2 linked regions of the Pelagicoccus sp. SDUM812003 genome follow. The protein of the gene in region 1 interacts with the protein of each later gene in a pairwise test. Links are inferred from orthologs where the notes say so. Each region holds a gene or a part of one and is shown on either strand. Other genes may lie near its edges. The genes, in order: rho and nusG.

Region 1 (9,494 bases):
CGCGATAGGAGAGGGCGGCGTCTTTTCGGTGGCTGCCGATGGCCCACAGCTCGCCATAGGATGTCAGAAACAACCTGACGGGAGCGTCGATGAGACCGTCCTCCGTGCCGTAGCTGGTCCAGACGTCGTCCGACTCTCGCGCTACGCGCCCCTCCTCGGTCAAGTAGTAGCTCTCTCCAGCCGGCGTTTCCAGTTGAAAGGCGAGGCCCTTCAGGGTTTTCCAGCTGCGGCTGGCGTAGTCCAGTCGAAAGACCTTGGAGTTGCTAGCGATCAGCCACATGGCCCCGTCGGCCGCTTCGAAGAAGTTGATGCGATTGTTCGAGGTGAGCGGGACTTCTGGCGCCGCGTACTTGGTCCAGCTTCCCGAGCGGAACACGAAGTACTGGCCGAAGCCGTCTACCCAAATGGCCCCGTCGCTCGACCGGAGGGAGTGGTAGAACAGCTCGGAGCCGGGAAAATGGTCCGTGATCCGGAGATGCGACCAAGTGGAGCCGTTCCAGCGGCTGATCCCGCTCACAGCGCTGTTGCTGGTTGCCCAAATCTCGCCGTCTTCGCTCTCGATGAGGTTCGATAGGCTATCGATGCTGATCCCATCGGCCCGGAAGAAGGCGTCTTGCAGCGTGAGCTCGAAGGAGTCTGGCGCGTAGGCGAAACGCGCGATGTGGTTGTTGTCGCCATTGTTTTTCGAGATCACCGCGTAGACGGATCCATCGCTGGCCACGAGACTCGAGGTGACGTTTAGCTCTTTCGTATCCGACATCATGATACCGATTTCCTCGGGTGGAGAAACCGCTGTCAGGTTCTGGACCGTGCCGTAGAAGTCGTCTCTGGCAGGGGTGGCGGCGGAGTAGAGTTTCATCTGGTCGCCTCGAATGAGGCCTAGGCCATGCCAGTTTCGAGGCGTGTCTTCGTTCTCTTCTCTCTCGCCGATGCCTACCAGCACGGCGCCGTCGGGCAGAAAGCTGATTTCTCGGATCTGCACGCGTCCCGGCGTGTGGCTTGCGAGCACGGGTATCCACCGCTCCCCTTCGAATCGGAAGAGCCCTTGATCGCTTCCAGCGTAGAGGTCGCCGGAGGGCGAGGTTTCGAGACTGAGGGTCGCGGTCCCGAGGAAGCCGGTTGCCGGACCGAATTCGCGCACTTCGTAGCCGTCGTAGCGGTAGATGGATCCGGCTCCGCCAAACCAGAAGGTGTTTGCCGGAGATTCGGTCATGTAAGACACTCCGCGACCGTCGAGAAAGGGAAACTCCGTCCAGCGCCAACTCTCCAGGTTCGGATCGGTTCGGGCAGGCGAGTAGGGCTGCTCGCCATAGAGGGAACGAAGGAGCAGACCAGCGACAATCGCTGCTAGTCCAAGGAAGCGGAGGAGAGAAGGGGGCATGCGACTGGGCAGCGTATTCGCTCTGCAGCGCAACTGCAAATGTTTCGTAACACTACGGATGCCTCGTTGGCAGAAGACCCCAAACGAAAACGCCGCATCCGAAGACGCGGCGTTTGCAAAGGGAGGCGACGGGCGGCGAAGCGCCTATTCGGTTTCGCCGACGGCGATGATGTCGGGATCGAAGGAGGCGGCGAAGCGGTAGGTCTGACCGGGACGCATGATGAGCGGATGGTCGCGCTCGAGGATCTGCAGGTAGTGCAGGTTTCCGTAGTTGGTCCGGTAGTTGCGGTCGTTGGTCACCACTTCGGTCTCCTTCCAGGTGCCCTGGAAGTCGTCCTTCTGCACGGTGCAGCGCAGGCCTTCCGCGCCAAGCATCGGGCAGGAGTCCACGCGGTAGCGGGAGTGCGGAGATCCGATGGCCAGCACGTAGCGGAAGCGATCGAGGGTGATCTGGTTCTTCACCGTGTAGATGAACTCGCAGGAGATCTGGTTGCCAGCGAAGGTCCAGTTGACCTTCACGGTGCCCAGACCCGGAACGATCTTCTCTTCGGTGTTGATGAACTCCGGCTGCTCGTAGCGGAAGTAGAAGGAGCGCTTGAAGCCGAGGCCAGTGGTGCACTTCTTGCCGTAGTAGGCAGGCACGAACACGTTTTCGCCAACGGTCAGCTCCGGCACCATGATAGGCAGGTAGCTGTTGTTCGGCCAGTCGAAGACGCCCGGCGAGTGCGGGAAGGGAAGGCAGTCCGCGGTGGGAGTCCCATTGGAAGAGATCAGCGGCATCTGCAGCTGCAGCCCGGAGTCCACGTTGCGGTAGAGCAGGAGGCCTTGTTCCTTCTTGTTGGACTTGTCGAAGATGACGAAGCGGCAGCCGGACTTGAACGGCTCTGGGGCCGCGGCGGGCGGAGCGTCGATCTGCTTGGAGAGACGCGACCATTGGCTGAGGTAGCGAGCTCCGTCGAAGTTGGCCAAACGGGTGGTGTGCTTCGGGTAGGCGGTGCGCTCCTCGTCGCGAACCACCAGGTAGCCGTGCTCCTGGTCGAGGAAGGTCACGTAGAAGTTATAGAACAGGCGACGCAGCAGGTCGAAGTACTTGCTCTTCTTGTCTTCGGGAACCCAGCCGTCGCGGAAGCCTTGCATGAGCAGGCTGATGAGGTGCATCTGGCCGTAGGCGCCGCCGTTGTTGGAGAAGGACCAGCCCAGACCGTCTTCGCGCACCAGATCGGGAAGCAGCTTGATGTACTTTTCGGCGAAGGTGCGCAGCGAAGGGAGCTTGCGGTCGCGCAGGCCGGGGTTGCTATGCAGCTGCAGGGCCTGGCGGATGAAAACGAAGGACATCACGCCGTAGAGGGAGAAGGAGCCGCCGATGCCTTCTTCGTCCACGTCGTCGAAGTAGCCGTTGGAGCTGGTCTCTTGGATGCGGGAAAGGAAGCGCTCGATGAGGCGGCCGGTCTCGTCCTTCTTGGAAAGACCGAGGGAGAAGCGGCATACGGCCTTGGCGATGTTGAAGGCCTGCCAGTGGTTGTTGTAGTCGCTGCGGTTGAGCAGCAGACGATCGAGGTGCTCGCGGGTCTCGTCCACCAGGCGCTCCCAGACCGGGTTGCGCTCCTTGGATGGACCGAAGGAGAGCAGGCCGAGGGCGGCGTAGGCCAAGCCGTTTTCCTGCGGGGGATCGCGGAAGGCCTGGGCGGTGATGCAACGAGCCGCGAGATCGATCAGGTCCTTGCCGTCCAGCTCGGTTTCTCCGGTTGCCCGATAGAACTCTCCGATGGCTAGAGCAGCGTGACCTGATTCATCCAGACGCGAATCTTCACCTTCGACAGGTGTGATGGTTCCATCGGGATTGATGGAATCCAAATTGTGGCTGAGCATGGAGCGAGCCATGTCGAGGCACTGTTCGGAGAAACTATCCATAGAGAGAGAGAACTGTGATGGTGTCCGCTTAGGGGCGGACGACAGAGGAAACGTTCTTTTTCTTGCGAGTCCTTGTGGCAGATCAAGCGTTAAGCGCTTCGCAAGGGGTTTATTATGTAGAGATGGCGCTCTTGGCGCCGTTTTAACGACTGATCAGATCGAGGAGGTCTTGATTGGATTCAGTCTTGGAGAGTCGAGTGAGCATGGTTTCGGCGGCCTCTTCGGGCTTTTGCTGAACCAGGGCGCGGCGGAAGAAGTGGATGCCTTCGAGCTTTTCTTCCGGGATGAGCAGCTCCTCGCGGCGGGTGCCGGAGGTGGCGATGTCCATGGCTGGGTAGATGCGCATGTCGGCGATCTTGCGGTTGAGCACCATCTCCATGTTGCCGGTGCCCTTGAATTCCTGGAAGATGAGTTCGTCCATGCGGCTGCCGGTTTCGATCAGGGCGGAAGCTACGATGGTCAGGCTGCCGGCTTCTTCGGTGTTGCGAGCCGCCGCGAAGATCTGACGCGGCTTTTCCAAGGCCCGGATGTCCAGACCGCCTGACATGGTGCGTCCGGACTTCTTGGCGGAATTGTGAGCGCGAGCCAGTCGAGTGATGGAGTCCATCAGGATGACCACGTCCTTGCCGCATTCCACCAGGCACTTGGCCCGCTCGATGCAGAGGTCGGCTACGCGCAGGTGGCTTTGCAGATCCTCGTCATTGGAGGAGGCCCAGACTTCCGCCTCGATGTTTCTGCGGAAATCGGTCACTTCCTCCGGGCGCTCGTCGACCAGCAGGATCATCAGGTGGATCTCCGGGTGGTTGGCGTTGATGCCTTGGGCGATGTGAGTGAGCAAGGTGGTCTTGCCTGTTCGTGGCGGGGCCACGATAAGACCGCGGGTGCCTTTGCCGATGGGGCAGAAGAGGTCCATGGCGCGAGTGGTCATGCGCTTGCCATCGGTTTCCAGACGAATCTGCTCCTCCGGCGTGATGGTGGTGAGCTGGGTGAAGGGCATCACCTTTCGGCGCTCGTCCACCGGCATGCCGTCCACGCTTTCCACGTAGCGAACCTTAGGGTTCTGGAAGCGGGGATCCGCGGTGGCTTGAGCGACGATGTAGTTTCCGGAACGGAGCTTGAAGCGGCGGATCAACTCCTTGGGTACGAATGGATCGGTGGGGCGCTGGCGGCCGTTTTTGCTCATGTCGAGCAGCTGGCCGGTCTTCTTCTTAGTGACTTCGAGGACGCCCTCGACGGTGATGGTATTGTCTGTTTGCTCGTTTTCGCTATCCATTGAGAAGCGTTGTTGGGAGGCTGATTAGGAGTGTATCGAAAACCGAATACGCGACCGATGAGGGTTGAGAGTCGTGGTTCGTATCCAATCCGTGTATAAAGTATAGTGCGTCAGTGCTTTCCGAGGCTTGACCGGGAGGGGGAAAGGGCGGCAATGTAGGGGCTTGTGCTTAACCCCAATAACCCTAACCAGCGAGGATTGACCTAGTGGCAGAAAAGATCACTTCTACGTCGAAGGATGGTGAAAGAATTGCACCTTCGTCCGAATTTAAGAAGCAGGCTACCATTTCGAGTTTGGCCGAATATAAACGGCTTTACTCGGAGTCTGTAAACGCTCCGGAAAAGTTCTGGAATACCCAAGCGAAAGAATTGCTGAAATGGCGCAAGCCATGGCGTAAAACGCTCGAGTGGAAAGAACCCCATGCCAAATGGTTCGTAGGAGGCAAGCTAAATGTTTGCGAGAACTGCGTAGACCGACATCTCGGCACCCCTCGGGAGAACAAGGCCGCCCTGATTTTCGAAGGCGAGACCGGCGACCAGAAGACCTTGACCTACAAGCAGCTCCATGTGGAGGTTTGCAAGTTCGCCAACGTGTTGACGGGCCTCGGAGTGAAGAAAGGCGACCGTATCGCCATCTACATGCCGATGAATTGCGAAGCGGTGGTGGCCATGCTGGCCAGCGCTCGCATCGGCGCTGTGCACACGGTGATTTTCGGCGGATTCAGCTCCGAGTCCATCAAGGATCGCGTCAACGATTGCCAAGCGAAGGTCATCGTGACCGCGGATGGCGGCTGGCGCCGCGGCTCCGTGGTGGAGCTCAAGAAGAACGTCGACGACGCGGTCAAGGGTTGCCCGAGCATCACCAACGTAGTCGTGGTCAAGCATATCGGACACCGCGTATCCATGAAAGTAGGACGCGATGTTTGGTATCACACCCTGATGAACGACGCCAGCCACAAGCACGCCGCCAAGGCGTTCGATTCGGAGACGCCGTTGTTCGTCCTTTATACCAGCGGGAGCACGGGGAAGCCGAAGGGCGTGCTGCACACCAGCGGCGGCTACCTGCTGGGAACCACCATGACGTCGAAGTACGTTTTCGATCTTAAGGAAACCGATACCTACTGGTGCACTGCGGATATCGGCTGGATCACCGGCCACAGCTACGTGACCTACGGCATCCTCAGCAACGGAGCGACCAACGTGATCTACGAAGGAGCTCCCAACTACCCGGAGGTCGACCGATTTTGGGATATCGTGGAACGCCACCGCGTGACCATCTTCTACACCGCCCCGACTGCGATTCGCGCTTTCATGAAGTGGGGCGACGAGCCGATCAAGAAACATGATCTCAGCTCCCTGCGCCTTCTCGGCACCGTGGGCGAGCCCATCAACCCGGAGGCTTGGCGCTGGTACTATAAAACCATTGGCGGCGAGCGTTGTCCAATTGTGGATACATGGTGGCAGACCGAAACGGGCGGTATCATGATCACTACGCTCCCAGGAGCGGCCCCTTCGAAGCCCGGCTCGGCAGGACTTCCTTTCTTTGGCGTGGTGCCCAAGGTTTTCGATGACGCGGGAAACGAGGTGAAGAAGGGGGAAAACGGCAAGCTGGTGCTCACCACGCCGTGGCCTTCCATGCTGCGCACGCTTTACGGCGACAACAAGCGCTACAAGAAAGTCTACTGGAGCGAATACAAGGGCGTCTATTTCTGTGGCGACGGCTGCAAGCAGGACAAGGACGGCTACTTCTGGATCATCGGTCGCATCGACGACGTATTGAACGTTTCAGGACACCGCATCGGCACCGCCGAAGTGGAAAGCGCTTTGGTGAGTCATCCCTCGGTCGCGGAGGCTGCCGTCGTCGGCCGTCCGCACGACATCAAGGGCAACGCCATCGTGTGTTTCGTGACCCTTAAGCAAGGACTCGAAGGCACCGACGAATTGCGTCGCGAGCTGCGCGACCACGTGGGGCACGAAATCGGAGCGCATTCCAAGCCGGATGAGATTCGCTTCGCCGCGGCCTTGCCGAAAACGCGCAGCGGCAAGATCATGCGGCGCCTGCTCAAGGACATCGCGGTCGGCAAGGAGATCAAGCAGGACACCACCACCTTGGAGGACCTGAGCGTGGTCAAGCAATTGCAGGCCCAGGACTAGCCGCCGCCACGCGTTTTTCGCCAAGGCGACGGATTTTTTCCGAGCGGGCCCGCGGGCCCGCTTTTTCGTATCGACAAATTCAGCCCCGACGATGCAGTCCGAAATATGCGGCGCGGGGTGACTTTTCTAGGAACGCGTCTATTGTTTAGATTTGAGAGCTGTGAAAGAGAACGAACCGAAACACATCGTCGTTGGTAACTCTTCGGATGACCCTTTCGCCATCGACGTGGCGTTCGCCATGGGGCAACTGGAGGACGTGTCCGACATGATCAGCATGAAGCTGTTCGCCAACTCGGAATTCTGCCCCCGCTTCATTTCCGACGAAAACGACCGCTCGAATATCGGCAACAAGCTGCAGGGCAAGAGCATCATCATCGTCAGCACCAGCAATCCGAACATGAGCAGGCAAAGCCTCGCCATGCGCACGCTCATGATCGCTCGAGCGGCCAAGGAAAACGGGGCGTCGAAGGTCACGCTGGTGGAGCCGGATCTCTACTACAGCGCCCAGGACCGCGGAGCCCGCCCCGATTTGGGGGAAACCGGCTTCGAGCGCGACACCGACGACCTGAAGAAGTTCGATGGCCAGCCTTTCACCGCGAAGCTCTACGCGGAGATGCTGAAGCTGGCCGGCGTCGACCGGGTGGTCACGGTGCACAACCACTCCACCTCGGTGCAAACCATGTTCACGCGGGTGTTCGAAGGGCAGTTCTACAACCTCATCCCCTACGACATCTACGTCGACTACCTGCTGAACTCGAACATCGTGAGCTACGGTCCGGAAGGCGAGGGCCTGGCCCTCTGCGCTCCGGACAAGGGCGCCCGCGATTTCGTGAGGGAGATCCACCGCCGCTTGGGGCTGCCCAAGGCCAAATCCATACTGCTCGACAAGGAGCGCACGGGAGAGCGGGAGGTGGAGATCAAGCTGCACGCGGAGAGCGAAGACACCTTTGAAAGCATTTCCGGCCATGACGTGGTGCTGTTCGACGACATGGTGCGCACGGGCTCAACCGTGGTCAAAGCCTGTCAGTTCCTTCGCCAAGGCAATCCGGGCCGCACGGTTTTCGCTCTGACGCACTTCTACGCCAGCGGCGAGGGCCGCGTGAAGATGGCGAACACCGCCATCAACGAGATTCTTACCCTCAACACCATTCCAACCATTCTCAATCGCGACGTGCAGGGTCGCCTGCGCAAGAAGCTGGTGGTTCTCAAGATCGAGAAGTGGATCGCCCAGGAGCTATGCAAGATCCTCGGCGTCCAGTCGCCCGATCAAGGCAAGAGCTTCTATCAGATCGACATGTCCTCGAAGAATCTGCGCTGGAAACGAAAGATCTGGCTGAGCGAGCAACTGCAGTCGCTCAAGTCCGAAGGATAGCGACGCCACAGCAAGGAAGGGAAACGGTGGCGAATCCGAAGGGAAAAACCGTAGCGGCGCTGCTGGCCGAGGTCGAGGATCCGGAGCTGCGTCGCGACGCCAAGGCTCTGCATGCCTTGATGAAGGAGCTCACTGGCCTAAAGCCGTCGGTATGGAGCGACAGCATGATTGGCTACGGAAGCTATCGGTATCGCTACGCCAGCGGTCGTGAAGGCGAGTGGTTTCGCATCGGTTTCGCCCCGCGGGCTCGCGGATTGAGCCTTTACCTGATGTCGGACTTCGAAGGCGAAGAGCAGCTGATGCAACGCATCGGAAAGCGCAAGATGGGAAAATGCTGCATGACCTTCCGTCGCTTGTCGGATTTGGACGAGTCCGTTTTGAAGGAGCTCGTCTACAAGTCAGCCCGGGGCGCCATCCAATCCGAAGTATGAGCTTCGCGGAGTCTTCTGGCGGCGCCCGTGATCAGAGGTCCGCTACCAGTTTCCGTTTTCGCCGGCTTTCAGGCTCTTCGAAAACGCGACCAGAAGTTGGATGCAGTGCTCGACGTCCTGGAGGTCGACCACCTCGCTTGGCGTGTGCATGTAGCGCAGCGGAAGACTGATCAGTCCGGTCGCCACGCCCGCTCCGGCGACTTGGATGGCCCGAGCGTCGGTGCCGGTGGGGCGAGGATCGCCTTCGAGCTGGTAGGGAATGCCGTTCGCTTCCGCGGCCTCGATCAGTTTTTTGAATACGATCGGATTGATATTGGGACCGCGGGTTATGATAGGGCCCTTGCCCAGCTTGAACTCGCCAAACTTGCGCTTGTCGCAGTCGGGGTGATCCGTGGCGTGGCCGACGTCGACGGCCACAGCGAAGGTCGGCTTGGCGTTGTAGCTGGAGATGGTCGCTCCGCGAACGCCGACTTCCTCCTGAGCGTTGCCTACGGAGATGATCTTCGCCTGAAGCTGATCCTTCTCCTTGGACAGGCGTCGCAGGGTTTCGCCTACGATGTAGGAACCGCCCTTGTTGTCGAAGGCGCGCGCTGTGGCCACGCTGCCGTTTAGAAACGCGAACTCGTGATCGTAGGTGGCGACGTCTCCCACTTGCACGCGGGACTGGGCGTCGGCCCGGTCCTTGGCCGCGATATCGATCCACATCTCGTGGATTTGCGGCACCTTCTCGCGTTCCTTGCTATCCATTAGATGCACGGCGCGTTTGCCGGTGACGCCTTTTATGATGCCGTTTCTGGTTTGGATGAGCACGCGACGGCCGGAGATGACGACGCGATCATGTCCGCCCAGCGTCTTGAAGTAGAGGAATCCGTTTTCGTCGATGTAGTTGATCTGCAGTCCGAGCTCGTCGAGGTGGCCAGCGAATAGGGCGGAAGTTTCCGATTCCGGATTGAGGATGGCGATGCGGTTGCCG
Region 2 (9,492 bases), on another replicon or contig:
ACACCAGGCTCTGCGCGGGCTGGCTGAGCAGACCGAGCAGCTGGGCCCGGAGAGCTTCCAGGCTTGGCAGCTTGGAAAGGGCCACGATTTCATCCCTGTCTAGACGCTGGGCGCTAAGAATGCCCACCTTGACGTCCATCTTGTCCTTCTTGTCGAAGTACTTGGTCAGGATCTTGGCCACGCCGGAGGGATTCTTGCCACCGATGACGATAGCGTTTTGACCAGCGAGGTGCTCGTCGATTTCCGGATAGCCGCGGTCGCGGGCGGCAACCTTAAGGATGTTGTTCTTGATTACGTGGAACTCGGCCTCTTCCTTGTTGAGCTCGTCGCGGAGCTCAGCGATGTCGACCACGGTGGCTCGCTCGTAATTGGCGAGGAACATGTAGTCGGACTTGTCGAGGTGAGTGTTTACTTCTTCAACGAGAAATTTCTTTTCAGGTCTCATGGTATGCGATCCTCCTGGGCTTAGTATTTCGCGAACTCCGAACCGGCGAGCTTGATGCCAGGAGTCTGGGTTGCGGAAATGTAGACGCTCTTGATGTAGCGGCCCTTGAATACGGACGGACGAGCCTTGCCTACGGCTTCCAAAAGCGCACCGAGGTTTTCAGCCACCTGCTCGTTGTTGAAAGAACGCTTGCCGACGCCGACGCCGAGAGAGGCGTTCTTGTCGACCTTGTACTCGACGCGACCAGCCATCACTTCGTTGATCGCCTTGGCGATGTCGTCGGAAACGGTGCCAGCCTTCGGGTTCGGCATGAGGCCTTTCGGTCCGAGCACGCGAGCGATCTTGCGCACTTCCTTCATGGCGTCCGGAGTGGCGACGGCCACGTCGAAGTCGAACCAGCCACCCTGAACTTTGGCGATCATGTCTTCGAGACCCGCTTCGGTGGCCCCGGCGGCCTTGGCCGCTTCAGGATCCGAAGTGAATGCGAGAACGCGCACCGTCTTGCCGCTGCCGTGGGGAAGCATCACCGTGCCACGCACCATCTCGTTGCCCTTGCGGGGATCGACGCCGAGCTTCATCGAGATTTCGATGGTCTCGTCGAACTTCGCCTTAGGCAACTTAGCCAAGACCTCTACAGCCTCGGCGATCGTGTATTCCTTGCTAAGATCGGCAGCTTCAGACGCTGCGCGAAACTTCTTGGATAGTTTTACCATTTAGTACTCCTTGCGGTGCGAACGCCTGCACGGCTCCCGCGTTGAGGTTTGTTTGCTGTGTTAGCCCTCTACTTCGATACCCATGGAACGAGCGGTACCTTCGATGATACGCGCCGCCATTTCCGGGTCCGAAGCGTTGAGATCGGCTTTCTTGGTTTCGACGATCTCGAGAATCTGAGCTTTCGTGACCTTGCCAACCTTGTCGCGGTTGGGAACGCCCGAGCCCTTGGCCAGACCGGCCGCCTTCTTGAGAAGCACGGATGCTGGAGGGGACTTCAGTACGAAAGTGAAAGACTTGTCCTGATAGACAGTGATTACGACAGGGAGGATCAGACCCGCCTTGTCCTGCGTCTTCGCATTGTACTCCTTGCAGAAGGCCATGATGTTGACCCCAGCCGCGCCAAGGGCTGGACCAACGGGAGGCGCTGGATTGGCGCCGCCGGCAGGGAGTTGTAGGCGAATGGTTCCTGTGACTTTCTTTGCCATTTGTTTAGCTTGTTAAGCGTTCGACTTGCCAATACTCCAGCTCGACTGGAGTGAATCTTCCGAAGATCGAGACCGACACCTTGAGCTTGCCCTTTTCCGGGTCGATCTCGTCGATGCGGCCATTGAGGTTGAGGAACGGGCCATCCGTAATCTTGACCTCTTCTCCAACCTCGAACTGTACCTTCGGTGTTTCCTTGCCCGTGGCGGCTTCCACTTGCCGGAGAATCGTGTCGATCTCCGACTTTTTGAGAGGCGTTGGACGGTCTCCGCCTACGAAATTGATGACGCCCGCGGTTTCGCGAACGAAGTACCAAGGCTTGTTCATCAGCTTTCCGTTCTCATCGTATAGACGCATGTGAACGAATGCGTAGCCTGGATAGAACTTGCGCACCATCTGAGTCTTCTTGCCGTTCTTGACTTCCGTCACGGTCTCAGTGGGCACGAGGACTTCGAATACGTAGTCCTCCATCTCCTCTTCGGCGATGAACTTGTCCAGGTAGCGCTTTACCTTCCCTTCCTGATTGGAAAGGGTCTGAATAACGTACCAAGCGGCGCCTGACTTTGCGCTGGTTTCAGCCATGGGGAGAGTGTTGGAGTTCGAGTGTTTAGCGCATCCAGCTCGTGAACAGGTTGACCACGTTCGCGAGAGAGAAGTCGGATACGGCGATGAAAATACCCATGATCGCGATCGCGATCAGCACAACCACAGTGGACTCGCGCAGCTCGGCGAAAGAAGGCCAGCTGGACTTCTTGAGCTCCGTAATCGTTTCACCGGTGAAGATGCGAATGCTGCGAAATGGATTTTTCATTTATAAAAAGATGGCAGGGCAGGAGGGACTCGAACCCCCAACCCTCGGTTTTGGAGACCGATGCTCTACCAATTGAGCCACTACCCTATGCCAATAAAAACCAAATACAATCGCCGGAACCCGAGGGACGGGCTCCGGCAAAGGAAATTAACTATTCGAAAATCGACTACTCGACGATCTCGGTGATACGACCAGCACCGATGGTACGACCGCCTTCGCGGATCGCGAAGCGCTGACCAGCTTCCATCGCGATCGGCTTGGTGAGGTCAACTTCGATGGAGATGTTGTCGCCTGGCATTACCATTTCGACACCTTCCGGAAGCTGGCATACACCAGTCACGTCAGTCGTACGGAAGTAGAACTGAGGACGGTAGCCGTTGAAGAATGGAGTGTGACGTCCGCCTTCTTCCTTGGAAAGGACGTAGATCTCAGCCTTGCCCTTGTGGTGAGGAGTGATCGAACCTGGCTTGGCGAGCACCTGACCGCGCTCGATAGCGTCCTTGTCGATACCGCGAAGAAGGATGCCAACGTTGTCGCCAGCCTGACCTTGGTCGAGCATCTTGCGGAACATTTCAACGCCGGTGACAGTGGACTTCTGAGTGTCCTTGAGACCGACGATCTCAACTTCCTCACCCACCTTGATCACACCACGCTCGATACGGCCGGTAGCGACGGTACCACGACCAGTGATGGAGAAAACGTCTTCGACAGACATCAAGAAAGGCTTGTCGACTTCGCGCTCCGGCTCGGGGATGTCGGCGTCGATAGCGTCCATGAGAGCCTGGATGTGAGCCTTGCCTTCGTCGGTGCCTTCGAGGGCCTGAGCAGCGGAACCACGGATAACGGTGGTGTCGTCGCCTGGGAAATCGTACTTGTCGAGCAGTTCGCGAACTTCCATTTCGACGAGCTCGAGAAGCTCTTCGTCGTCGATGAGGTCACACTTGTTGAGGAATACCACGATCTTCGGTACACCTACCTGACGAGCGAGAAGGATGTGCTCGCGAGTCTGCGGCATCGGGCCGTCTGCAGCGCTCACAACGAGGATCGCTCCGTCCATCTGAGCCGCGCCAGTGATCATGTTCTTAACGAAGTCAGCGTGGCCTGGGCAGTCTACGTGAGCGTAGTGACGCTTGTCGGACTCGTACTCAACGTGGGCGACGGAGATGGTTACGATCTTGGAGTCGTCACGAACGGTACCACCCTTAGCGATGTCCGCGTAGCTCTTGAGCTCTGCAAGACCCTTGGACGCCTGCACTGCCAAGATAGAAGTGGTCAGCGTGGTTTTGCCGTGGTCAACGTGACCGATAGTGCCGACGTTAACGTGTGGTTTCGTTCTTTCGAAGGTTCCTTTAGCCATTTTTGGTTGTGAGTTATGTTAGTTTTAAAAATTGGTCCCAGATGTGCTTAGACCCACCGGAGGAACCTGCCGATCCCGAAATGGAGCCCTCGAGCGGACTTGAACCGCCGACCTCGTCCTTACCAAGGACGCGCTCTACCGGCTGAGCTACAAGGGCATTCCGAGAAGTGGATCTGAAAAAAAAGAAACGAGAACATGCGCAGCGGGTTTTTACCCGTCAACTACAATATCAGAAAAATTCGAAGGGTTTTCACGGGACCACCTGCAATAGGTACACTCCATCCTCAAGTTGTTTAAGATCAGGAAAATAACTCTTCGCGATCCCCCGTAAACGCTGGTCGACCTCGTCAAAACCAGAACTCTCCAGCACCGAGAGCCCGCCTACAAGAAAGCTTTTCTCGACGACCGCCATGAATGTGGCGATGCCCCAGGCGGGCCATTGCTCGGTGAGCGAGGCGATCTCGTTGCTATATATAAAGGTCTGCGAAATCTCTCTGCCCGTCCCGGGATCGGTCAGCGTGAGCAAGGCCCCCTCCTCCTGCTGATAGTCCGATTCGAACTCCGTTCTACCGAGCTGATGAAAAAGCGGCAGGTCGAAGTTCACCTGAGCCAAGGAGAGGCGGTCGTAGTTGGCCGCGGCTATTCCGAAATCGTCTACATAGTTGCCATCCTCCAACTCGAACATGGGCGAGAAATCGGTGAAGATGGCTCCCTCCTCCTCCAGAGTGTTGGTCAGGTAGCGGGCGTTGGACGCGTTCCAGCGCGTCGGCAGCAGCAAGGGCCGCGGATCGAACAAGGTCATGCGCTGGGTCAGCAGGTCCGACTCCTCCGTGGTTTCCTGGTCGAGGTATCGGATTTCGGTGAACTGACGGGTCTCGCGGCGCAGGGATCGGTTCGAATCCATGGTCAAGGAAACGCTCCAGTAGAGGGCCAAATGGAACAGCAACGCGAAACTGCACGCGACAGTCCAGCGCAGGGTCCTGCCAAAACGACGCTTCCCGGCGCGAACGCTCATCGAATTCCGACTCCTCCCCCTTCCACACGCTGCTCCTCGGTGGCCAGCTGCACCCGAGCATAGCCGGCGCTGATGGCAAGTTCGCACAAGGAACTCAGCGTCTGCATGGATACCCGCACATCCGCTTTCACCAGCAGTGTGGCACCCGCCTGAGCCGGTCCGCGCTCTTCCAGCAGCTTGCCCAGCGATACCAGATCCAGCACGCTATCCTTGAAGAAGATCATTTCCTCCCCTTTCACCTCAGTGACGGTGATCACTTCGTAGACCGACGCGATCGCCACCTGAGAGCTTTGCGCTTCGGGCAAGGCCAAGGTCACTCCCGGCGCCATGACGAACTTCGAGCTGAAAAGAGCGAAAAAGAGCCCGATGGCGCACAGGTCGACGAAGGGCCAAAAACTCAGCCGGGCTCGTCTAGGCAGTTCGCGTTCAAGCTCAAGCATCGCCTTCCGTCTCCTTTTCCGTCGGTAGTGACACTGGCTCCGAGCGGTGCTTCGCCCGGGCGAACATCACCATGAGTTCCTGAGCCAGCCACTCCATCTCGTGGGCCACGGAGCGAATTCTGCCGACGAGGAAATGATGCGCCAAGATTGCTACCGCCCCCAAGGCCAGACCGGTAGCCGTGCTCACCAAGGCCTGCCAACCGCCACTTGCCAATTGCCCAGCATGCACATAGACGCCCTGACGCTCGTATTGCATGAAACTGTCGATCATGCCGATCACCGTGCCCAGCACGCCGAAGATGGGAGCGACCTGAGCGATTGCGTACAAGGCCCCGATACGCCGCTTCACTGGGCCGAGCTCCACCACGGCCGCTTCGCGCACGACCTCCCGGATTTCCGCATCGCTCTCGCGAAAGTGCATCAGTCCCGCCTTCACCATCGCCGCCGCTGGGCCTGGCGTGTCCTGGCAGATGGTCAAGGCCTCGATCAGCCGGCCCTTGGTCAAGGAATTCTCGATGCCGGAGAGGAACTCCTTGGATCGAATCTGATGGCGATGCAAAAACAGCAGACGCTCCACGAACACCACGAGAGCCACCAGACTCAATGCGAATAGGGGCCACATCACCAGGCCGCCTTGGCGAAAGGTGTCGAACAACTCGATCTGCAGAGATTCCATCGATAAAACGCGTTGAGGTAAAATTCAGAACAAAACCGCCAGAGCGCTGGCCATAGCAACTCAATTCTCCAGCGGTTCACGCAAGGGCTCGAGCCTCACGCGAGCCAGCTCTCGCCCGTACAGACGGTGCTGGATCACCACTTGGTAAAAGTCCATGGCCTTGTCCACCTCGCCCTCCTCCTTCATGATTTCCGCCAGCGAGAACAAGCAGCGCGAAAGCCAGTAGCGGCCGTTGCGGGTAAGGAAGCGAAGCTGATTGTCGTCCAGGACCATGGAGTCGTAAAGGGACCACAGCACCTGCTTGGCCTTGTCCACCTCCCCTCGAGTCCGCCACGCTTGACCAAGCTTGAAGCCAGCTTCGACCCGCAGGTCCAACGGGGCGTTGGAAGAGGTTTCCGGCAGGTCCATCAGCAGCTCCAAACGCGAAATCGCCGCCCCGAACTTGCGCGGATCCTTGTCCGCCTGAGCGATCAGCGTGTCGGCCATCGAGAGCTGGGCCAGAAAGCGGTCAGGACGATCCGCATACTCGTTTTCCAGCAAGTAGTAGATGCGCTCCGCGGAATCGAACTTGTTCAAACGGCGCAGCAGATCGGCCTGCATCAGCCGAGCTCGATACACCATCTCGCTCTCCGGATAGTCGTTCACGATGCGCTGCAGCAGCTTGTTGGCCTCGTCGAGATAGGCGTCCTCCCCACGTTGCTCGGCATTGAGCGCCGCTTCGAAAAGCGCTGTCGGAGCCAGGCGATTGTCGCGGTACTCGTCGGCGAGCGACACCAGCAGCTGCTGGGCCTCGACAGTGCGATTGATCGAGGAGAGGTAGCGCGCCTGGGCGATGTAGGAAAACAGAGCCGGCTCCGAACCAGCGTATTCCTGTCGCAAACGCTCCAGCAGCGCCACCGCGGCCTCAGGCTCGATCAGAGCGAATCGCGACTCGGCTAGCGACAGCAGGCAGCTCGCGCGCACCCGCCCCAAAAGATCCGCGTCGACCTGGTCCGCTTGCTCGCTCTGAGCGAAAGCGTCCACCATTTCCACCCATTCCACAGTGTCCTCCGGCTCGCCCGCCACGGACGACAAACGGGCCGCCAGCCAGAGCATGCGAAGATGAAGCTCCGGCGACTCCTCCGTACCCCCGATGGCGAACTGGACCCGCTCGTACGCTTCCGAGACGCGCTGCACGCGGCGCATCTCGTTGATCGCCTTCCATTCCGCCCGCCAAATCATCTCGTCCCCGGCCAGCACCCGCAGCTCCGGATTGTCGATCGAAGCCAAAGCCTGCTCCAACTGGCCCGCACCGAGACGAGCATAGATCAGCTGGAAAAACAACGGCCCGCCGTCGGAGGGGTTGCTCACATTGCTCAAGGCGTTGGCGTAGGCCTCAGCCGCGTTGCGAAAGTCCTCCCGCGTGTTCGACTGCAGCCCAGCCCGCAAGTAGCAGTCCGCAATCAAAGCCGAAAGGCGAGAGTCGACGGTCAGGTCGGCGAACTCGTCGCGCATCTGCTGCAGGTAGCTCGCCGCCGTTCGGTAGCGATTTCGATTCCAGGCCGAAGAGGCTTGAAGGGCCAGCATGCCGCGCCGATAGCTCGAGCCTGGAAACCGCTGCCCCAAGGTAGCCGCATCCTCCTCAGCCCCGACGTAATCCTCCTCCATGAACCGAAACACCGCTCGATAGTAAAGCGCCTGGTCCACCAAGGCATGCCGATCTCCCAAGGCGATCAGTTCGTCCAACACCGCCCTGAGCAGCTCGTGATCCGCCGACTCCTCCACGCGAGCCCGACTGAACACCTGCTGCAAGGCGATCGTCATCAACTCCGGGAATCGGTTCTCGAAAATCAGCTCGCGAAAGGCCTGACCGCCCTCAAGCCGATCCAGGCCAGCCGCCATGGTGGCCAGCAAACGGAACTGGGCCCGGATACGCGGCAACTCCGGCGGCACCTGCTCGAGACGGGAACGAATCAGCTGGATGGCCTGCTCCACACGTCCATTGTCGAACAGCGCTACTGCAAGCTGCTGGGCGTAGAGGTAGCCGACCTCGCGCTCCGCGTTCTCCAACATGGCATTCTGCAGCTGGGCGATGGTCTCCGCTCCCGCGGCCCGCGTCTTCAAACGGCTTCGAAACACCAGCAGGCTGATCTGAGCCCCCAAGGCGGGCGACTCCTCATCAGCCAGCTCCCGGGCCCTCGCATAAGCCTCGCTGCCCGCTTGCAGCCCGCTTTCATTCGTCTGCACCCAGCCCCGCAAAAACCAGTACCACGCTCCATCTCCAGAGCGCAGCGCCTCCCGCTTCACCTTGGCAAGGTGGCGCTTCACCGCGTCGACATCGATTTCAGCGAAGGCGATCATCGCCCGCCTCAAGGCCACCCGGGAAACCGCTCCGCCTTCAGCTCGCCCTTGCAGACCGTCCAAACGCTCGGCCGCCTCGATCCAGCGCGACTGCGCCAGCAAAGCGTCGATCTCGACGAAGCGGTTGCCGATCCACAAATCGCCAGCAGCCAGACTCTCCCCCGCATCGCGAGCCAAATCAAAGGCAACGTCATACAAGCCGACCCCCAACGCCCGCCGAGCGCTGGCAGCCTTCAAAATCGCGTCCCGCTCAGCTCGAGCAGACTCCACCGGATCGCCCTGGGTGAACGGTATGTCCCCATCCAAATCCAGCTCCTGGCCGCCCAGCGAACAAAGCGAAATCGGCAGCCAGACGACCACGCGCAACAAGCGAAGGAAGCCCCCTCGCTTGGGCGAACGAAAACGATGGATTGAGAAAAGCGAAGCCATAGCGATTAATCCGTCCTCACCGAAACGGTCAAAAATCGATCCCTAGACCCGGATTCGACCTAAATGTGGCGCGAATCCGATTCATCTTTCTGGGAGTAGCCACTGTCCTGACGCTGGTGGTTCACCTTGTTCTTCGCCACGTAAGCGGCGAAAACGTCGTCCGCGCTCATGCCCAGCGTCTGAGCCAACGAAATGAGAAAATGGAAAAGGTCGATCACCTCCACCCTGGCGTTCTGCTTGTCAAACTCCTGGTATTTCGCCCACCACTTCCACGGCACCGAATCGATCAGCTCGCAAATCTCCTGCTGCATGGCCCGCGTGTAGTTGAGCACCCACTCGGTCTGCTTTTCCTCTCCGATGTCCTTGAGGTTCACGCCGATACGCGCGTTCAGCTCCTCCTGCATCTCGAAAATCCGCTCAAGCTTGTCCATAAGCCTCGGTCACTAGCCCCCTAGGCCAGACCACGCAAGGCCCAAGGCATTTAAGTTTGAACTTTTCACTTCTATAGTAAAGTACCTAAAACGCGGCAGCAAAAGGGCCCCACCACGCCGACTCGCTCGGCCCGCCGCATCACACACCGCGAGTCGCCCGCTCAGTCGAAGCAAATACCGACTGACCAACGAGTAACAACATGTCACACACAGAAGAACCAAACAAATCGACGCCAGAGCAGGAGGAGCCGCAAAGCCCCGCTAACGTCGCGGCCGACGACGATCTCGGAATCGTCGACGCCATGAAGCCGCCCTCCGCCCCGTCGACCGACAAGCCGATCCGTTACGGCA

The links.
Region 2: the proteins of rho (region 1) and nusG interact in binary tests that used the Escherichia coli proteins (3 or more experiments, as listed by UniProt). The link is inferred for Pelagicoccus sp. SDUM812003 from one-to-one orthologs.

The regions. Positions count from the first base shown.
Region 1 is NZ_JARXHY010000007.1:215,908-225,401, forward strand. What follows is about bases 2,501-5,417. They hold rho (transcription termination factor Rho), read right to left. Parts: upstream 4,566-5,417; coding sequence 3,435-4,565; downstream 2,501-3,434. Other genes in these bases: QEH54_RS11860 (hypothetical protein), read right to left, coding at 2,501-3,292; acs (acetate--CoA ligase), read left to right, coding at 4,772-5,417. In the rest of the region: QEH54_RS11855 (ATP-binding protein), read right to left, coding at 1-1,381; more of QEH54_RS11860, read right to left, coding at 1,526-2,500; more of acs, read left to right, coding at 5,418-6,718; QEH54_RS11875 (ribose-phosphate pyrophosphokinase-like domain-containing protein), read left to right, coding at 6,879-8,090; QEH54_RS11880 (DUF1801 domain-containing protein), read left to right, coding at 8,117-8,521; QEH54_RS11885 (M20/M25/M40 family metallo-hydrolase), read right to left, coding at 8,564-9,494. UniProt on the Escherichia coli protein: Facilitates transcription termination by a mechanism that involves Rho binding to the nascent RNA, activation of Rho's RNA-dependent ATPase activity, and release of the mRNA from the DNA template.
Region 2 is NZ_JARXHY010000014.1:151,223-160,714, forward strand. The notes cover bases 437-3,351. They hold nusG (transcription termination/antitermination protein NusG), read right to left. Parts: upstream 2,225-3,351; coding sequence 1,649-2,224; downstream 437-1,648. Other genes in these bases: rplJ (50S ribosomal protein L10), read right to left, coding at 437-445; rplA (50S ribosomal protein L1), read right to left, coding at 466-1,158; rplK (50S ribosomal protein L11), read right to left, coding at 1,219-1,644; secE (preprotein translocase subunit SecE), read right to left, coding at 2,250-2,453; tuf (elongation factor Tu), read right to left, coding at 2,620-3,351. Outside these bases: more of rplJ, read right to left, coding at 1-436; more of tuf, read right to left, coding at 3,352-3,810; QEH54_RS17780 (hypothetical protein), read right to left, coding at 4,061-4,825; QEH54_RS17785 (biopolymer transporter ExbD), read right to left, coding at 4,822-5,265; QEH54_RS17790 (MotA/TolQ/ExbB proton channel family protein), read right to left, coding at 5,258-5,941; QEH54_RS17795 (hypothetical protein), read right to left, coding at 6,002-8,710; QEH54_RS17800 (dUTPase), read right to left, coding at 8,770-9,141; QEH54_RS17805 (hypothetical protein), read left to right, coding at 9,342-9,492. UniProt on the Escherichia coli protein: Part of the processive rRNA transcription and antitermination complex (rrnTAC). The complex forms an RNA-chaperone ring around the RNA exit tunnel of RNA polymerase (RNAP).